DNA from 2 places in the Demequina sp. NBRC 110054 genome. Region 2 is predicted to be linked to the other one. Evidence: predicted binding sites of a transcription regulator. Region 2 holds the regulator's gene; the other holds the start of a gene.

Region 1 (8,673 bases), on a different contig from region 2:
CCCGCGTCATCTCCACCAAGGGCGCGCCGATCCCCGGCCTGTACGCGTCCGGCAACGCCACCGCATCGGTCATGGGCCGCACCTACCCGGGTGCCGGCTCCACGATCGGCCCGGCGACGGTGTTCGGTTACCTCGCGGCCATGCACGCGGCATCACGCCCCTGACCAACCGAAAGGACGAGTCCCCATGTCCACCACGCACACCCACCTCACAGGCGACACCAAGATCGCCGACTGGTTCAAGGACCCCTACGGCGGCCCCGTGATCCGGCAGATGCTCGCGGAGTCAGGTCAGAGCGAGAAGGCGATGGCGCCGGTCAAGCGCTTCTCCATGAACAAGCTCATCAAGATCTCCGGTGGGCGTTTCACTCAGGAGACGCTCGACATGCTGATCGAGAGGGCCGAGGCCGCAGCCGCCGAGGGTGGCTCGCCCGAGCAGGCAGTCGAGGGGAGCGAGCCCGTCACCCCCGACGATGTATCGACGCTCACCGACGGCGCGGACGAGCTGCCCGAATGGAAGGAGAGGATCACCGAGGGACGGTTCACGGGACAGACCGTGGTCGTCACCGGCGCGGGATCCGGCATCGGCCGCGCGACCGCGTCCCGCGTCGCCCGCGAGGGCGGACGGGTGATCGCACTCGACATCTCCGCCGAGCGTCTCGAGAGCCTCGCCAAGGAGCTCGACGGCAGCGACGTCACCGTCGTCACGGCCGACGTCACGAAGGACGAGGACATCGCCCGCGTGCTCGAGGCGGCCGGCGGCAAGGTCGACGCGCTCGCGAACGTCGCGGGGATCATGGACAACATGACGCCGCTGCACGAGGTTTCGGACCAGGTGTGGGAGCGGGTGTTCTCGGTCAATGTCACCGGTCTCATGAAGCTCACGCGCGCCGTGCTCCCCCTCATGCTCGAGGTGGGCAAGGGGTCGGTCGTCAACATTGCCTCCGAGGCGGGGCTCCGCGGTTCTGCGGCCGGCGTCGCCTACACGGCCTCCAAGCATGCGGTCGTCGGCCTCACCAAGAGCTCCGCGTTCATGTACGGCCCGAGCGGCATCCGCGTCAACGCCGTCGCTCCCGGCGGGGTCATCACGAACATCGAGGCGCGCTTCGACTCGGAGCTCGGTCAGGACAGGGTGATGGGCGCGCTCGTCGTCGCGCCTCCGCCCACCACCGCCGATCAGCTCGCGGCATCCATCACGTTCCTGCTCTCTGACGACGGGGTGAACCTCAACGGCGTGATCCTGCCCTCCGACGGGGGCTGGTCGGCAGTCTGACGAGGGGGTGCGAGGCGGGGGTTCCGGGTGCTGCCCGGGACCCCCGCTGCGTCCGGTCGTACCCTGACAGGGACGGGTGCGTGCGCGCCGTCTCCGTGGCCGCGGTAAGGGCTCGGACCAGTGCCTGACCAGGGAGGCTGACGATGATCCTCGACCACGGTGGGACGAGCCCGCAGATCGACCCGACGGCCTCGGTCGCCGCGTCGGCGGTCGTGAGCGGAGACGTGACGCTCGGCCCCGGCGTGCGGATCCTGCACGGCGCCGTCGTGAGCGGGGAACAGGGTCCGGTCACGATCGGCGAGGACAGCATCGTCCTGGAGAACGCCGTGGTGAAGTCCCGCGCGGGGCACGCGTGCAGGATCGGCGACGCCGTCATGGTCGGTCCGCACGCGCACGTCTCAGGCGCGACGATCGGGAGCGGATCCTTCGTCGCGACCGGCGCGTCGGTATTCCCCGGAGCGCGCGTGGGGGAGGGGTGCGAGATCCGCATCGGCGGCGTCGTCCAGGTCAACACGATGCTCGAGGCCGGCACCATGGTGCCGATCCACTGGGTGGCCGTCGGTCATCCCGCCCTGGTCCTGCCTCCCGACCGGCACGACGAGATCTGGCGCGTGCAGCGCGAGCTCGACTTCCCGGGCACGGTCTACGGGGTCGAGCGCGGCACGCCGACGCGCCAGATCATGCGCGACCAGAGCGAGCTGCACCGGCCCGACTCCGGCTGAACGCGGCATGCGCCCGGGCACGCAAAGGCCCCCGGGGTGCGATCCCCGAGGGCCTTGCTGCCTCGGTCGACGCTTCGGGGGGTGAAGCGGATCGGGGCGAGGGTGCCCGCCGGTGCCGGGGGGCGGCTCCGACGAGCGTGACGGTCGCGAAGGCCGCTTACGCGCCCTTGGCGACGGTGATCTTGCGGGGCTTGGCCTCCTCGGCCTTCGGGACGTTCACCGTGAGGATGCCGTCCGTGTAGGTGGCCTCGACCTTGTCCGGGCTGACCCTGTCGGGCAGGCGAACCGCGCGGTGGAACTTACCGAACCGACGCTCGATGCGGCGGTAGCCCTCTCCCTCGGTCTCGTCGTAGAAGTTGCGCTCGCCAGCGACGGTGAGCACGTTGTCCTCGAGCGAGACCTCGACGTCCTCGGCCTTGACGCCCGGGAGCTCGACGTGAAGCGTGAAGCCGTCGTCGGTCTCCTTGACGTCCAGGGCAGGCGAGAATGCGCCCGCGAGCGAGGCGTCAGCGTCGCCGAAGAACTGCCGGAGCATGCGATCCATGTCGTCCTGCCACACCTTCGTCGCGGTGGCCGGAGCCGCCTTGCGCATCACCTCTCGTGCCATGGTCCTCAACCTCCTGTGAGTCGTCTGTGTGCGTCGGGTCCTTCCCGACGGTGGCGGCGGACCCGGTCGGCCGGCCCCTGTTGGTGGCCCCCGCGGGTCCGTCGCTCACCCTCACTATAAGACTTGAGCGGCCTCGACTCAAGTCAAAGTTGAGTCATGTTCGCTCAAGGCGAGAGATTGATAGTAAGGCCTGGTAGATTAGGTGAGCGGAGCATCGTCCCCGTGCGATCGCGCGTCGCCGCGGACACTTTGAGCCAAACCGCCGCTCACACTTTGGGCCAAACCGCCGCTCACACTTTGGGCCAAACCGCCGCTCACACTTTGGGCCAAGCCGTCGCGGACACTTTGAACCAATCTGAGTCGCGACACACGAGCGCGTCGAGGCGCACCGCGGCGTGTCGCCGGAGTGTCGCAGGTGGGAGTGGTTCGAACTGTCGGGAGGTGTGTCGCACCGCCCGACAGCGCGGAGCGGTTACTGGCTGATCGCGCCGTCGTACGGCATGCGGTGGCCCATCGGACGCGTGATGTGGCCCAGCACCAGGACGACGACCGTGATGAGCGCCGACAGGATCAGACCCGCCGAGAAGTCGACCTTGAGCAGCAGCGCGCCGGTCAGCGCGCCCGCGCCGATGAGGACGATCGCGCCCGCGCGGCGCGCCCACGGCTGGCCGCCGCCCTTGCCGAGCACCGAGTCCGAGGCGAGGCCCGTGATGGTCGAGGTCACGACGACCGTCGTCACGTCCTTGACTGCGATGTGCCGGGCGGTCGCCGCCTGGCATCCCATCGCGAGGCCGAGCGACGCGGTGGCGGCGTACGCGGCGATCGTGCCCTGCTCGATCGTCACGGTCATCGCGACGACCACGCCCGCGATCAGTACCGCGGCGACGCCGCCGAACAGCGCGGTGTGCTTCCCGGTCCAGCCCTTGCGCGCGCCGCGCAGCACGCGACCGCCGATCGCGGCCCCGGCCATGAACGCCGCGAGCGCGACCAGCGGGCCCTCGACGGGCAGGTCGTTGCCGCCCGCGAGACCCATGCCGAGGATCACGACGTTGCCGGTCATGTTGCCCGTGAACACGCGGTCCAGGCCGAGGTATCCGACCGCGTCGATGATCCCCGTGGAGAACGTGAGCGCGAGCATGAGCCCGAGGTAGCTGTGGTCTGGGTTGGCGCGCATCCGGGTCAGCACGGTTCCTCCTGGTGGGGACGGGCGCGCGCCGTGTCGCCCCTCGGGGCCAGGGTCGCGCGTCGGCGGTAGTCTCGTAGCGCCAGGGTAGGACACGACGTGGTGCGGGCGCTCCGGCCCGCACGAGGGCGCCCTGTGCGGCGGAGGGGGTCACGTGGGCGAGTACGCAGGGATTCTGAGGTCGGGGGAGAGCATCCCCGACGGTCTCCCGTACCTGCCCGCGGATCCCGAAGCCGTGTTCTGGGGTCGCCTTCCGTGCAGGGACGATGCGCCGGTCCTCACGGTGGACTCGGGCGCCGAGGTCGTGGTCGACACACTGAGCCACGAGGGCCTGCTGCCGGATCAGGGATCCGACGCCGCCGGCTTCTTCTCCTCCCACGGTGTGCCCGAGGACAGGGTGCTCGCCGAGGCCGCGGCCCTGTCCACCTCCTCGCGCCGCGACCCCGGCGCCGATGGCCCCCACGTCGTCACCGGCCCGATCGCGGTGGAGGGCGCGCGCCTGGGCGATGTGCTCGCGATGACCCTGCTCGACGCGACGCCGCGCGTGCCCTACGGCGTCGTCTCCAATCGCCACGGCCGGGGCGCGCTGCCCGGAGAGATGCCCGCGGGCGGCGCCGACGCCGTCTCCGTGTTCGCGCCGATCGCGCCGGACCAGGACGGCGTGTGGAAGGGCTGGTTGCCGCGCCGCGAGGGTGGCCCGCGCGACGTCGCCTTCCCGCTCGCGCCGTTCTTGGGGATCATGGGCGTCGCGACCGATACCGCGGAGCGCGCCCACTCGGTCCCGCCCGGCTCGCACGGCGGCAACATCGACATCAAGGAGCTCGTCGTCGGTTCGACGCTGTTCCTCCCCGTCCAGGTGCCGGGTGCCCTCGCGTACGTGGGCGACCCGCACTTCGCGCAGGGCGACGGCGAGGTCGCGCTGACCGCGCTCGAGGCGTCCCTGCGGGTGCGCATCAGGCTCGACCTGATCCCGGCCGCCGAGGCGGCTCGCGCGTTCGGCGACCTCATCGGGCCGCTCGGAGAGACGGCGACGCATCTGATGCCCACGGGGATCGACGCCGACCTCGACGAGGCGGTGCGCAAGGCCACTCGCGCGGCGATCGCGATCCTCGCGGCCCGGTACGGCATGGAGTCCCACCTGGCCTATGCCTACCTGTCCGCGGCGACGGACCTGCGCATCTCCCAGGTGGTCGATCTCGTGTGCGGGGCGCACGCGATGATCCGCAAGGAAGACTTCGAGGCGCCGGGGGCGCCGGTTTGGAGCGAGGCATGACGAACATCCACGTGGCCGCGGGGGCGATGGCCCCTGACGGGCTGATCGAGGCGATCCACGCGTACGAGCAGGTGCTCGCGGCGGACGATCTCGACGCGCTCGCGGCGTTCTTCGAGCCAGGGGACGAGACACTCCGCGGCGACGGCGCCGGCCTGCTCATCGGCCACGACGCGATCGCCTCGTTCCGCGCCAAGCGCGGCGGCGCGGGCGCGCGCCGCCTCGTGGAGCTGCGCCTGACCCCTGCCGGCGACGACTGGCTCGCGGTCTCGGTCAACGCCCCCGTCGCGGGCGGTCGCGGCCTCGTGACCCAGCTGTGGCGCTACTCGGCCGACGCGGTCGGCGGGCCCGGCGGTGGATGGCGCATCGCGGTCGCCCACGTGTCCTCGACGCCCGCCGCGATCGACACCCGGATCTGGCGCGTCGTCGGCGCCCCGCTGCTCGAGGGCAGGTCCGAGGGGCCGCTCGCGGGTGAGACGGTCGCAGTGAAGGACCTGTTCTCGGTGCTCGGCCAGCGCGTGGGCGCAGGCGTGCGTGCCTATCTCGAGGAGTCGGAGCCGAAGGAGCTCAACGCGCCCGCGGTGCAGTCGCTGCTCGACGCGGGCGCCGACGTCGTCGGAATCGCCCAGACGGACCAGTTCGCGTACTCGATCGCGGGCCTCAACCCCGACTACGGCACCCCGCCCAACGGCGCCGTGCAGGGCGCGGTCCCCGGAGGCTCGTCGTCGGGCCCCGCCTCGGCGGTCGCGCTGGGTCAGGCGAGCATCGGCCTGGGCACCGACACAGCGGGCTCGATCCGCATCCCCGCCTCCTACCAGGGGCTGTGGGGTCTCAGGACGACGCACGGCGCCGTGAGCCTCGAGGAGGTGGTGCCGCTCGCGCCGCGCTACGACACCGTCGGGTGGATGACGCGCGACGGCGAGACCCTGCTCGCGGCCGCGAAGGCCTCGTTCTCCGGCGAGCCGGAGGTCACGCTGGACGACGTCGTGCTTGCGTCCCCGAGCGCCACCGTGCTCGCGCAGCCCGAGGTGCGGCAGATCTTCATCCAGCTGCTCCAGTGGCTCGAGGTGCACGTCGATCTCAGGCCGGTCGACCTGCCCGATGTGAGCCGCCTCTACGCCGGGTTCAGGGTGACGCAGTCGGCCGAGGCCTGGCGCTCGGACGGCGCCTGGGTCGAGAAGCACCCCGGCGCGCTCGGTCAGGACATCTTCGAGCGCTTCGAGTACGCGTCCTCGGTGGGCAAGGAGCAGGAGGCCGAGGCGCTGATCGACGTCGCCGAGCTCGCCAAGGAGATCGACGATGCGCTCGGCAACGCGATCCTGCTGCTGCCGACCTCGCCGTCCGCGGCGCCGAGCCTCGACGCGTCGATCGAGTACCTCCAGGGGGTCCGAGAGGCGACGCTGTCCATGACCGCGATCGCGGGCCTCACGGGCCGTCCGGCGCTCACGGTGCCGTGGATGCGCACCTCGGAGGGGCCCGTGGGGTTGAGCCTGATCGGCCCCAAGGGGTCGGACCTGGCGCTCATCGAGACGGCGCTCACGTGGGAGCGCGAGCTGCTCCACGACCAGCAGGGGTAGGCCTCCGGCCGTCGAAATCCCCATGAAACGCGCGATCCGCCAGACTGTGTAGGTCTCATCAACATTTCTGGAGAAGCCATGACTCTTCCGGGGCCGCTGAATCCGCCGTCACGCCTGCTCATGGGCCCTGGCCCGATCAACGCCGACCCGCGCGTGCTGCGCGCGATGTCCGCGCCGCTGGTCGGGCAGTACGACCCGTTCATGACCCACGCGATGAACGAGGTCATGGACCTGTATCGCCGCGTCTTCGTCACGGCCAACCGGCAGACCCTGCTCGTCGACTCGACCGCGCGTGGCGCGATCGAGGCGGCGCTCGTCTCGGTGCTCGAGCCCGGCGACAAGGTGCTCGTGCCGGTCATGGGCCGCTTCGGCCACCTGCTCGTCGAGATCGCCCAGCGCTGCGGCGCGGAGGTGCACACGGTCGAGGTGCCGTGGGGCCAGGTCGCGCCCTACGAGCTCATCGCGGACGCCATGGCGAAGGTCCAGCCCAAGCTCCTCGCGGTGGTCCACGGCGACACCTCGACCACGGTCGCGCAACCGTTCGATGGGTTCGGCGAGCTGTGCGCGCGCTACGGCGCGCTGCTGTACGCGGACGTCACCGCCTCGATCGGCGGCAACGAGTTCCTCACCGACGAGTGGGGCGTCGACATCGCGACCGGCGGGCTGCAGAAGTGCCTGGGCGGTCCCTCCGGGTCCGCGCCCGCGACCTTCTCGCCGCGGGCCGAGGGCGTCATCAACTCCCGCAAGAGCATCGAGGCCGGCATCCGCGCCGAGGGCGACGAGGTCGCGGCGCACCCGATCCGCTCGAACTACTTCGACATGTCGATGGTCTTCGACTACTGGTCCGAGCGCAGGCTCAACCACCACACCGAGGCCACGACCATGCTGTACGCGGCACGCGAGGCGGCCCGCATCGTCCTCGAGGAGGGGCTCGGCAACTTCCAGGCCAGGCATGCGCTCCACGGCCGCGCGATGATGGAGGGCGTGCGCGGCCTCGGCCTCGAGGTCTTCGGTGACACCGCGCACAAGATGACCAACGTCGTCGGCGTCGTCATCCCCGAGGGCGTGCACGGCGAGGCCGTGCGCACGCGCATGCTCGAGGACTTCGGGATCGAGATCGGCACGTCGTTCGGGCCGCTCGCGGGCAAGGTGTGGAGGATTGGCACCATGGGCTACAACGCGCGCCAGGACGCGGTCCTCACCACGCTCGCCGCGCTCGAGGCGGTGCTTCGCCGCGAGGGCTTCGGCCTTCCCGCGGGCGGCGGCGTCGACGAGGCCTACCGCGTGTACGGGGAGGCCTCGTGACCTCGCCTGGCGAGATCGTCCCGGGTCCCCTCGACATGGACGATGCGGACGGTCCCGTGCCCTTCTCGGCGCGGGAGATCCTCGAGCGCTGCGATGTCCTCGCGACCCACAGCTCGCGCATCGGCGCGATCGAGCGCTCGTACCTCACCGCCGAGCACGCCCGCACGAACTGGACCGTGGGCGAGTGGATGGCCGAGGCGGGACTCGACCCGTGGCAGGACGTGGCCGGCAATCAGCGCGGCTCGCTCGCCGGGCCCGAGGACGACTCGCCGGTGCTGATGCTCGCCTCTCACCTCGACACCGTGCCCGGGGCGGGCAGGTACGACGGGATCCTCGGCACGCTCATGGCGATCGCGGTCGTGGGCAGGCTCGAGGCCAAGGGCGTGGACCTGCCGTTCGGCATCGAGGTGCTCGGCTTCGCCGACGAGGAGGGCACGCGCTTCGGCCGCACCCTGCTCGGCTCGTGCGCCGTCGCCGGCGCGTGGCAGGACGCGTGGTGGGACCTCAAGGACGCGCAGGGCATCACGCTGCGCACGGCCTTCGAGGCGTTCGGGCTCGATCCCGCGCGGATCGAGGAGGCGGCGCTGCCGCGCGATCAGGTGCTCGGCTACCTCGAGGCTCACATCGAGCAGGGTCCGCTGCTCGAGGACGCTGACCGTGCCCTAGGCGTGGTCACCGGGATCATGGGTGCCCGCCGCTTCGATCTCACGATGATCGGCGAGGCCGGCCACGCGGGC
Region 2 (8,673 bases):
GCAAGGGAGGCAGCGCCACCCAGGAAGGACGCGACCGTTCCCGCGGTCGCAGCTGCGCCGGCCGCGCCGGTCGTGCCGACGGCTCCCGCCACGCCCGCGGCACCGGCGGCGACGCCGCTGACTGCGGAGGCGGTGCTCGCGCCCGTGGTGGCGCCCGCTCCGACGGCGGTCGAGCCGGCACCGCCGGCTGCAGAGCCGGTGGCCGACGAGGCGCCGGCTCCCGAGGCCGCGCTGGATCCGGCGGCCGCGCCTGCGCCTGCCGCCAGGGCGCCTCCGATCGGCAGTCCGCCTTCGAGCGCGCCGACGCCGAGGACGCCCATCACGAGCGGGGCGATGATGCCGCGCATGCCGCGGTTGACGTCCTCGAGCTCGAGGATGAGCGCCTTGCAGCGCTCGCAGGACTGCACGTGGCCATCGACGCGGGTGGACTCCCGCTTGCTGAGCCCGCCGCGGACGTAGGCGCCGAGCTGCGCGTTGGCCTCGAGGCAGTCGACCTGGTCGGAGGTGGTGAGGTGCTGCTGCAGGTAGGCCTGGCGCAGCGCCTCACGCGCGCGATAGGACAGTGCCGCGACGCCGTTCGCGCTCAGGCCGAGCAGCGGCGCGATCTCCTTGGGGCTCTTCTTCTCGACCTCGGTGTACCAGAGCACGGCCTGCCAGCGCTCGGGGAGCGACCGGAAGGCATCTGCGACGAGGCCCTTCTCGAAGCCCTCCATCGTGGGCTCCTCGGACGAGGCCTCGTAGCCCATCGTCGTCTCGTACTCCGACATATCGTCGCGAGGCCGAGTCCTGATGCCGCGGTTGATGAGGTCCATGCCCGTGCGGCGGACGATCGTGAACAGGTAGGCGCGGAAGGCGAGATCGGGGCCGTCGCCTCGCTGCAGCGCGCGCAGCACGCGCGAGAACGACTCGGAGACCACGTCGTCGATGTCGGAGGCCGTGTTCGTGTACTGCGCCGCGACCTTCCTGGCCGCATCGACGTGGCGCTCGTAGAGCACGCCGAAGGCCCCCGCATCGCCGGCGCGCACGCCTGCGATGAGCTCGGGGTCGCTGGACGAATCCGTCCATAGCGCGATGGCCTCGTGACTCATGGGTTCCTGTCGTGTCTGTTCTCTACTGCTTGCGCACCATTGTCCTGTGTGGGCGCTGCAAGGGACAAGTGTACGAACTGCGCAATTGGTCACACAGCGAGGCGCGCGCGGGGCGTTCGAGAGGCGCACCTATCCGATCTCAAGAAAAAAACTGCGAAATCGCGTCATAGGCGTGTCGGACCCCCCTCTCATGGGGCATGAGCAGCGATGTGAACATCCCGAGGGCCACCGGCCGCTCGCTCCTGCGCCAGTGGGAGTCGGCGTCGGTTGACTCGGTGTGGCTGCGCCCCGGCGACTGGTACACCCCGGCCGCCGAGGCCCTGGTCGAGGCGCTCGACGCGCGCCTCGACACCGCGCCTGCCGCGTACCGGCTCGGCCAGGCCCGCGCTTCCGTGGGGGTCGGCATCACCGAGGCGATCGACGACATGGCCGTCCTGTTCCGCTCTGCTGGCTACGAGTCGGCTCCGATCCGATCCATCCGCTCGCTGTGCGAGGGCTGGACGGAAGGCGACTCTGCGACGCAGATCGCCACGCAGATGCACGACCCCGAGTCGGGTCTCGGCACTGCCGACTACCTGGTGCAGCGGCTCGCCGAGGTCTACGGCGCCGCCGAGCGCAAGGGTCTCCGCGTCCCCGACACCCACGCGCTCGTGATGGTCGATGTGTCCGTCGAGGACAGCGACCCGTGGCAGCGGATGGCACGCAACGCAGCCGTCGGCCAGGCGCTCACGGGTGCGTACGGCACCGGCTACCCGATGTCCCGCCTGAGCGACGGCCTGTACGCCGTGCTCGTCGAGCGCGGCGCCGGCCTGGGCATGGGCATCGCCGAGCTGCGGGACCACATCGGAGACAAGGCCGTGCAGATGCGCGTCGCGAACCTGGTCCGCCAGCCCCCGCGCGTCTGGATCGAGTCGCTTCCCACCACCCACCGCTACGCGCACGAGCTCGTGGAGTCGTTGCAGCGATAGCGGACACATAGATGTGCGGCGCGTGACGAGCTGAGGGCGTCACGCGCCGCATCCTTTTGTCCGGACGCGCCCGCCGCCCGCGGCTCTTAGCAGGCACCCTGCCGCAGACCCGGGAGGCGGGCGGCGGGTCGCGCCACTTTGTGCCGCATCTCACTGACATCGAGTCGCCGGCTGCCGATAGGAACCGCATGACCGGAGGCATCGAACTCGCGCGCGGCGGGCTGCGCGCGACTGGCGTGAGCAGTGTGCCTCCCGTCGCCCTCATCGCGCTCGGAGCGCTCAGCGCGGGCTGGCTGGTGTACCTCGTGTCGCTCGTCGCGATCGGGCCCGGTGACCACCCGCTGCGGGACACGGTCCTGTACCTGGTGCTCATGTACGCCGGCGCCGCCCTGATCCTTGCGCGCGGTGCGCGTGGCGACGGCGACCGCGCGGTCTGGCTCCTGCTTGGGGCGGCGCAGGTCTGCTCCGCGAGCGGCGACCTGCTCTACCTCCTCCTGGTGGCCGGCCACGACGCCGAGGCCTTCCCCTCGATCGCGGATGCCGTCTACCTCGCCTACTACCCCTTGGCGATCGCGGCCGTCGTCGTCTTCGTCACGAGGCGAGTCCGTGGCATCCCCCGGGTCGTGTGGGGCGACGCCATCATGCTCGCGCTCGCCGTCGGCGGCTTCGTCGGCGCGGTGTTCCTCGCACCGCTCAACGGGACGCTCTCGGGTGGGCCCTTCGCGGTGGTCGTGGGTGCTGCGTATCCGGTCGGTGACACGTTCGTCATGCTCATCGCAGTGGTCGGCATGGTGCTCGTGGGCCTGCGACGCTCCGGCGCGCTCCTCCTCATCGCGATCTCGATGGTCGTCGCCGCAGCCGCCGACCTCTGGTACTGGAACATGCTCGCCACAGACCTCTACGTCGAGGGTGGCGTGCTCGACTCGCTGTGGCCGCTCAGCGGGCTTCTGCTCACGATGGCGGCGTGGGTGCCCGGACGCAACCGTACGGGGGCCGTCGCGAGCCGCAGGGGACTGCTCGTGGTCCCCGGCGCGACGCTCGTCATCGCGACCACGACGCTCACCGTCGGCGCGGTCGGGGACATGCCGGTGCTCACGGTCGCCATGGCGCTCACGGCGATGGGCGGCGTGCTCAACCGCCTGACGGGCACCGTGCGGCGCACGCTCGAGCTCATGGACGCGCAGCGCGACGCGGTGACCGACGATCTCACCGGGCTGATGAACCGCCGCGGATGGACGGCGGAGGTCGAGCGCGTGCTCACGGACAAGCCCGAGGACCGCGACGCGGCGCTCCTGCACGCCGACCTCGACGGCTTCAAGGAGGTCAACGACAGCCTCGGTCACGACGCAGGTGACCAGGTGCTGCGTGCGGTGGCCGAGCGACTCGCCAAGGCGGCCGCTGGCGCGGATGTCCTCATGGGACGCCTCGGCGGAGACGAGTTCGCGGTCTTCGTCCCCGGGGCGTGCGCGGATGTCGCCGAGGAGGTCGCGGATCGGCTGCGCTCCGCGCTCTCCCTCCCGTTCCTTGTCGAGGGCACCGCGGTGGCCCTGGGAGTGAGCATCGGGATCTCGACCGCGCCGCACGACGGCAACGAGCTCTCGGTGCTGCTTCGCCGCGCGGACATCGCGATGTACCGCGCCAAGGCAGAGGGGCTCGGGGTCGCGGTCTTCGACCGCGAGATCGACATGGCGGGCGAGGACAGGCTCCAGCGCGTCGCGGAGCTGCGCCGCGCGATCGCCACGGGCGAGCTCGTGCTGCACTTCCAGCCCAAGATCACGCTCGCGACCGGCGAGGTCGAAGGCGTCGAGGCGCTCGTGCGCTGGGAGCGCCCGGGGATCGGCACGGTGTACCCGCAGGGCTTCCTGCCGCTCGCCTCGAGCGCGGGGCTGATGACCGACCTCACAGTCTGGGTGCTTCACTCGGCCGCTCAACAGGCGGCGCGTTGGCGTGCGGTCGGGATCGACCTGCCGATCGCGGTGAACGTCCCCGCCCAGGCCTTCTCGGGCACCGAGCGGCCGCGCGAGATGAAGAACCTGCTCGCGTCGTATGGGCTTCCGGGCTCGGCGCTCCAGGTCGAGATCACGGAGCAGGCGCTGCTCGAGGACCGCGAGCGTGCCCGCATCGTCCTTCCCGCCCTCCGCGCGCTCGGCGTGCGGTCGGCGATCGACGACTACGGCACCGGCTACTCGTCGCTGACCTATCTCCGCGAGCTCGACGTCGACGAGGTGAAGATCGATCGTTCGTTCGTGCTCCAGCTGCTGCTCGACGACCGCTCGGCCTCGATCGTCCGATCCACGATCGACCTGGTGCACGCCCTGGGGCTGCGCGTGGTGGCCGAGGGCATCGAGGAGGCCAGCGTGGCCGAGGCGCTCACCGCGATGGGCTGCGACGCCGCGCAGGGCTACCACTGGACGCGTCCGCTGCCGGTCGCGGACTTCGAGTCGTGGTTCGCCGCCTACTGCGCGCGTTCGGGTGAGCGCGCGACCGACACGTGGGTCGGGGTCGACGCGGACGTGTCGTAGCCGTCGACGCGGACGAGTCCTGGCCGCAGGGTCCGGCCCCCACGCGGACAGGTGACTGCCGGCGGTGGCCTCAGCCGTCGCGGAGAGCGGCCGTCAGCCCTCGCGGCGCCAGAGCACGAGGGACCTGCCCTCGTCTCGCCGCGCGCGCTTGCCTCGCTCGACGATCACGACGTTGCCGCTCGGGCCGGTCGTGAAGATGCGCGAGCCCACGTCGGCGCGGGGGCGGAGGCGCTCGACCTCCTTCTCGAGCCGCTGCACCTCCTGAGCCAGGTGCATGATGCGCTTGATCCCGGCGAGGTTGATGCCCTCCTCCTGGCTCATGCGCTGGATCTCGCGCAGCATCGCCACGTGGCGCAGCGAGTACCGGCGCCCGCCGCCGGGGCGGCGCTGCGGGACGACGAGGCCGAGCCTGTCGTACTGGCGCAGGGTCTGAGGGTGCATGCCGGCCAGCTCCGCGGCGGCGGAGATGAGGAAGACCGGCTCGTCGACGTCCGGCTGCTCCATGCGCGTGCTCCTTCAGGTCAGCGTGCGGCGTCCTTGTAGAGGTCCTTGCGGGGGTCGTCCTTCGAGGTCTCGAGCGCGAACTTCTGGAGAAGCTCCTTCGCGATCTTCGACAGCTTCGACGGCGCGACGATCTCGACGGTCGCGAGGAGGTCTCCCGCGCCGTCCTTGGCCTGCAGGCCGCGTCCCTTGACGCGCAGCGTCGTGCCGGACGAGGTGCCCGCGGGCACCTTCACCTTGACGCGCTGGCCGTCGAGCGTCGGCACCTCGACCGCGGCGCCGAGCACCGCCTCGTCGTACGAGATCGGCAGCCGGACCTTGAGGTTCTTGCCGTCCATGCTGAACACCGGGTGCTTGGCCACGTGCACGGTGAGCAGCAGGTCTCCCGCCGGGCCGCCGTTCGCGCCGGGGCGGCCCTTGCCGCGCAGGCGGATCTTCTGACCGTCCTTGACGCCCACCGGAAGGCGGGTCGAGACGCTCCCGGTGTCCATGCGGAGCGACACGGTCGCGCCCTCCGCGGCCTGGCGGAAGCTCACCTCGGTGGCCGCGGCGACGTCGTTGCCCTTGACCGGGCCGCGCCCGCCGCCTCCGAAGAGGTTGCCCAGGAGGTCCTCGAAGCCCTGGGCACGGTACTGGCCGCCGCCCGCGCCGCCGCCGAACATGCCGGAGAACACGTCCTCGTAGCCGCCACCGCCGGGGCCGCCCGCCTGGAAGCGTGCGCCCCCGCCCATGGCGCGGATCGCGTCGTACTGCTTGCGCTGCTCGGCGTCCGACAGCACGCCGTAGGCCTCGCCGACCTCCTTGAACCGCTGCTCCGAGGCGGTGTCGCCCGGGTTGCGGTCGGGGTGGAGGTCCTTGGCGAGCTTGCGGTAGGCCTTTTTGATCTCCTCGGCGGAGGCGTCCTTGGATACGCCGAGCACCTTGTAGAAGTCCTTGCTGAACCAGTCCTGGCTCGTCATGTCCTGCCTCCTTCCTTGAGAGTAGTGCGGATTATGCCTGGTCCTCGGGCTGCGCCACGATCACGCGGGCCGGACGGATGACGCGGTCGCCGATGCGGTGCCCCGGCTGCGCGACGGTGATGATGGTCGGCTCCTCGACGTCCGTGCTGGGCTGCGAGAGCAGCGCCTCGTGGTGGACCGGGTCGAACACCTCGCCGATGGATCCGAAGCTCGCCCAGCCGAGGCGGCCGAGCGTCGTCTCGAGCTTCTCGGCGATCGACGCGAAGGGACCGTCCGCGAGGTCGCCGTGCTCGCGCGCGGCGGCGATGTCGTCGAGCACCGGGATGAGCGCCTCGACGGCCTTGGACGTGGCGTTCGTCGCGATGAGCTCGCGGTCGCGGTCCACGCGCTTGCGGTAGTTGACGTACTCGGCCTGGAGGCGCTGGAGGTCCGCGAGGTGCTCGGCGGCCTTCGCCTGGGCGGCGTCGAGAGCGTCGTCCGCCGCGGCCTCGTCGGCCTGGAGGTCGTCCTGGCCGTCCTTGTCCTCGTCGAGGAACGTGCCCTCGGGCACGCTCGCCGCCGCGTCGTTGATGATCCGCTCGGCCTGGGCCATCGGGTCCTCGGACTCGGGGGTGGGGTTCTCGTCGTTCATGTCTGTCTCCTTGCGAGGCGGGTGGGAAGCACGGACGGCGGGCGCCGCGGCGTTGACCGCCGGGCGCCCGCCGCGCGCGTTACTTCTTGTCGTCCTCGTCGTCGACGATCTCGGCGTCGACGACCTCGTCGTCCGAGGCCGGCTGGCCCGAGGCCGCCTGCGCCGCGGAGTCCGCGTCGACGTTCACGCCCTCGGCCTGCTCGGCCGCGTAGACGGCCTCGCCGATCTTCTGCGCCTTCTCGACGAGCGCCTCGTGCGCGGTCTTGACGGCCTCGGTGTCGTCGCCCTCGAGGGCGGACTTCACGTCGGCGATCGCGGCCTTGACGTCGTCGGCGATCTCGGAGGAGACCTTGTCCTCGTTCTCGGACAGGATCTTCTCGGTCGAGTACGCGAAGGTCTCGGCGTTGTTGCGGGTCTCGGCGTCCTCGCGGCGCTTCTTGTCCTCCTCCGCGTGCTCCTCGGCGTCCTTGACCATGCGGTCGATGTCCTCCTTGGACAGGGCCGAGCCGCCGGTCACGGTGATGGACTGCTCCTTGCCGGTGCCGCGGTCCTTCGCCGACACGTGGACGATGCCGTTCGCGTCGATGTCGAAGGTGACCTCGATCTGGGGCATGCCGCGCGGGGCAGGGGCGATGCCCGACAGCTCGAAGGTGCCGAGCAGCTTGTTGTCGCGGGCGAACTGACGCTCACCCTGGTAGACCTGCACCAGCACGGAGGGCTGGTTGTCCTCGGCGGTCGAGAAGACCTCGGAGGACTTGGTCGGGATCGCGGTGTTGCGCTCGATCAGGGAGGTCATGACGCCGCCCTTGGTCTCGATGCCGAGGCTCAGCGGCGTGACGTCGATGAGGAGGACGTCCTTGCGCTCGCCGGAGATGACGCCGGCCTGAAGCGCGGCGCCGACGGCGACGACCTCGTCCGGGTTCACGCCCTTGTTGGGCTCCTGACCGCCGGTCAGCTCCTTGACGACCTCGGACACCGCGGGCATGCGGGTCGAGCCGCCGACCAGGACCACGTGGTCGATGTCGGACAGCTTGATGCCGGCGTCCTTGATGACCTGGTGGAACGGAGCCTTGGTGCGCTCGAGGAGGTCCTGCGACATCTGCTCGAACTGCGCGCGGGTGAGCCGCGTGTCCAGGTGGACGGGGCCGTTCTCGCCGATCGACAGGTACTGGAGGGAGATCTGGGTCGACTGCGCCGACGACAGCTCCTTCTTCGCCTGCTCGGCGGCCTCGCGGAGTCGCTGCAGGGCGGCCTTGTCCTTGGCGAGGTCCACGCCCTCGTTGTTCTTGACCTCCTTGACCAGGTGGTCGACGATGCGCTGGTCCCAGTCGTCGCCGCCGAGGCGGTTGTCGCCTGCGGTCGCCTTCACCTGGATGGTCGAGAAGTCGTCCTCGTCCTTGCCGACCTCGAGCAGCGAGACATCGAACGTGCCTCCACCGAGGTCGAAGACCAGGATGAGCTCGTCCTCCTTGCCCTTGTCGAGGCCGTACGCGAGGGCCGCGGCGGTGGGCTCGTTGACGATGCGCTGGACCTTGAGGCCCGCGATCTCGCCCGCGTCCTTGGTCGCCTGGCGCTCGGCGTCGTTGAAGTACGCCGGGACGGTGATGACTGCCTCGGTGACCTTCTCGCCGAGGTACTCCTCTGCGTCGCGCTTGAGCTTGCCGAGGATGCGCGCGGAGATCTCCTGCGCGGTGTACTTCTTGTCGTCGATCTCCTGCGACCAGTCGGTGCCCATGTGGCGCTTCACCGAGGAGATGGTGCGGTCGACGTTCGTGACCGCCTGGCGCTTGGCGATCGCGCCGACGAGGACCTCGCCGGTCTTCGAGAACGCGACCACCGACGGGGTGGTGCGGGCGCCCTCGGCGTTCGCGATGACGGTGGGCTCGCCGCCCTCGAGGACGGCGACGCACGAGTTCGTGGTGCCCAGGTCGATTCCCACTGCACGGGACATGTGTGTACCTCCATCAGCGGCACGGTGCCGCCACGTTGACTGCTCGCTCGATA

Evidence for each region. The regulator HspR, encoded in region 2, represses chaperone genes until heat shock. The targets are predictions, from matches to a motif close to AAGTTGAGTCNNNNNGACTCAACTT.
Region 1: B7K23_RS15090 (Hsp20/alpha crystallin family protein) is a predicted target of HspR. The motif match lies at 2,748-2,772, and genes of this name have one in related genera.

What each region holds. Positions count from the first base shown of each region.
Region 1 is NZ_BBRK01000006.1:520,694-529,366, reverse strand. Features, by position in the region: gene B7K23_RS15105 (FAD-binding protein) at 1-164, shown strand, start outside; gene B7K23_RS15100 (SDR family NAD(P)-dependent oxidoreductase) at 187-1,272, shown strand; gene B7K23_RS15095 (gamma carbonic anhydrase family protein) at 1,416-1,994, shown strand; gene B7K23_RS15090 (Hsp20/alpha crystallin family protein) at 2,152-2,601, opposite strand; gene B7K23_RS15085 (YoaK family protein) at 3,074-3,787, opposite strand; gene B7K23_RS15080 (acetamidase/formamidase family protein) at 3,939-5,057, shown strand; gene B7K23_RS15075 (AtzH-like domain-containing protein) at 5,054-6,631, shown strand; gene B7K23_RS15070 (alanine--glyoxylate aminotransferase family protein) at 6,710-7,936, shown strand; gene B7K23_RS15065 (allantoate amidohydrolase) at 7,933-8,673, shown strand, end outside.
Region 2 is NZ_BBRK01000004.1:540,219-548,891, reverse strand. Features, by position in the region: gene B7K23_RS02535 (sigma-70 family RNA polymerase sigma factor) at 1-1,088, opposite strand, end outside; gene B7K23_RS02530 (hypothetical protein) at 1,286-2,056, shown strand; gene B7K23_RS02525 (bifunctional diguanylate cyclase/phosphodiesterase) at 2,245-4,578, shown strand; gene B7K23_RS02520 (heat shock protein transcriptional repressor HspR) at 4,672-5,082, opposite strand; gene B7K23_RS02515 (DnaJ C-terminal domain-containing protein) at 5,100-6,038, opposite strand; gene grpE (nucleotide exchange factor GrpE) at 6,070-6,669, opposite strand; gene dnaK (molecular chaperone DnaK) at 6,749-8,620, opposite strand.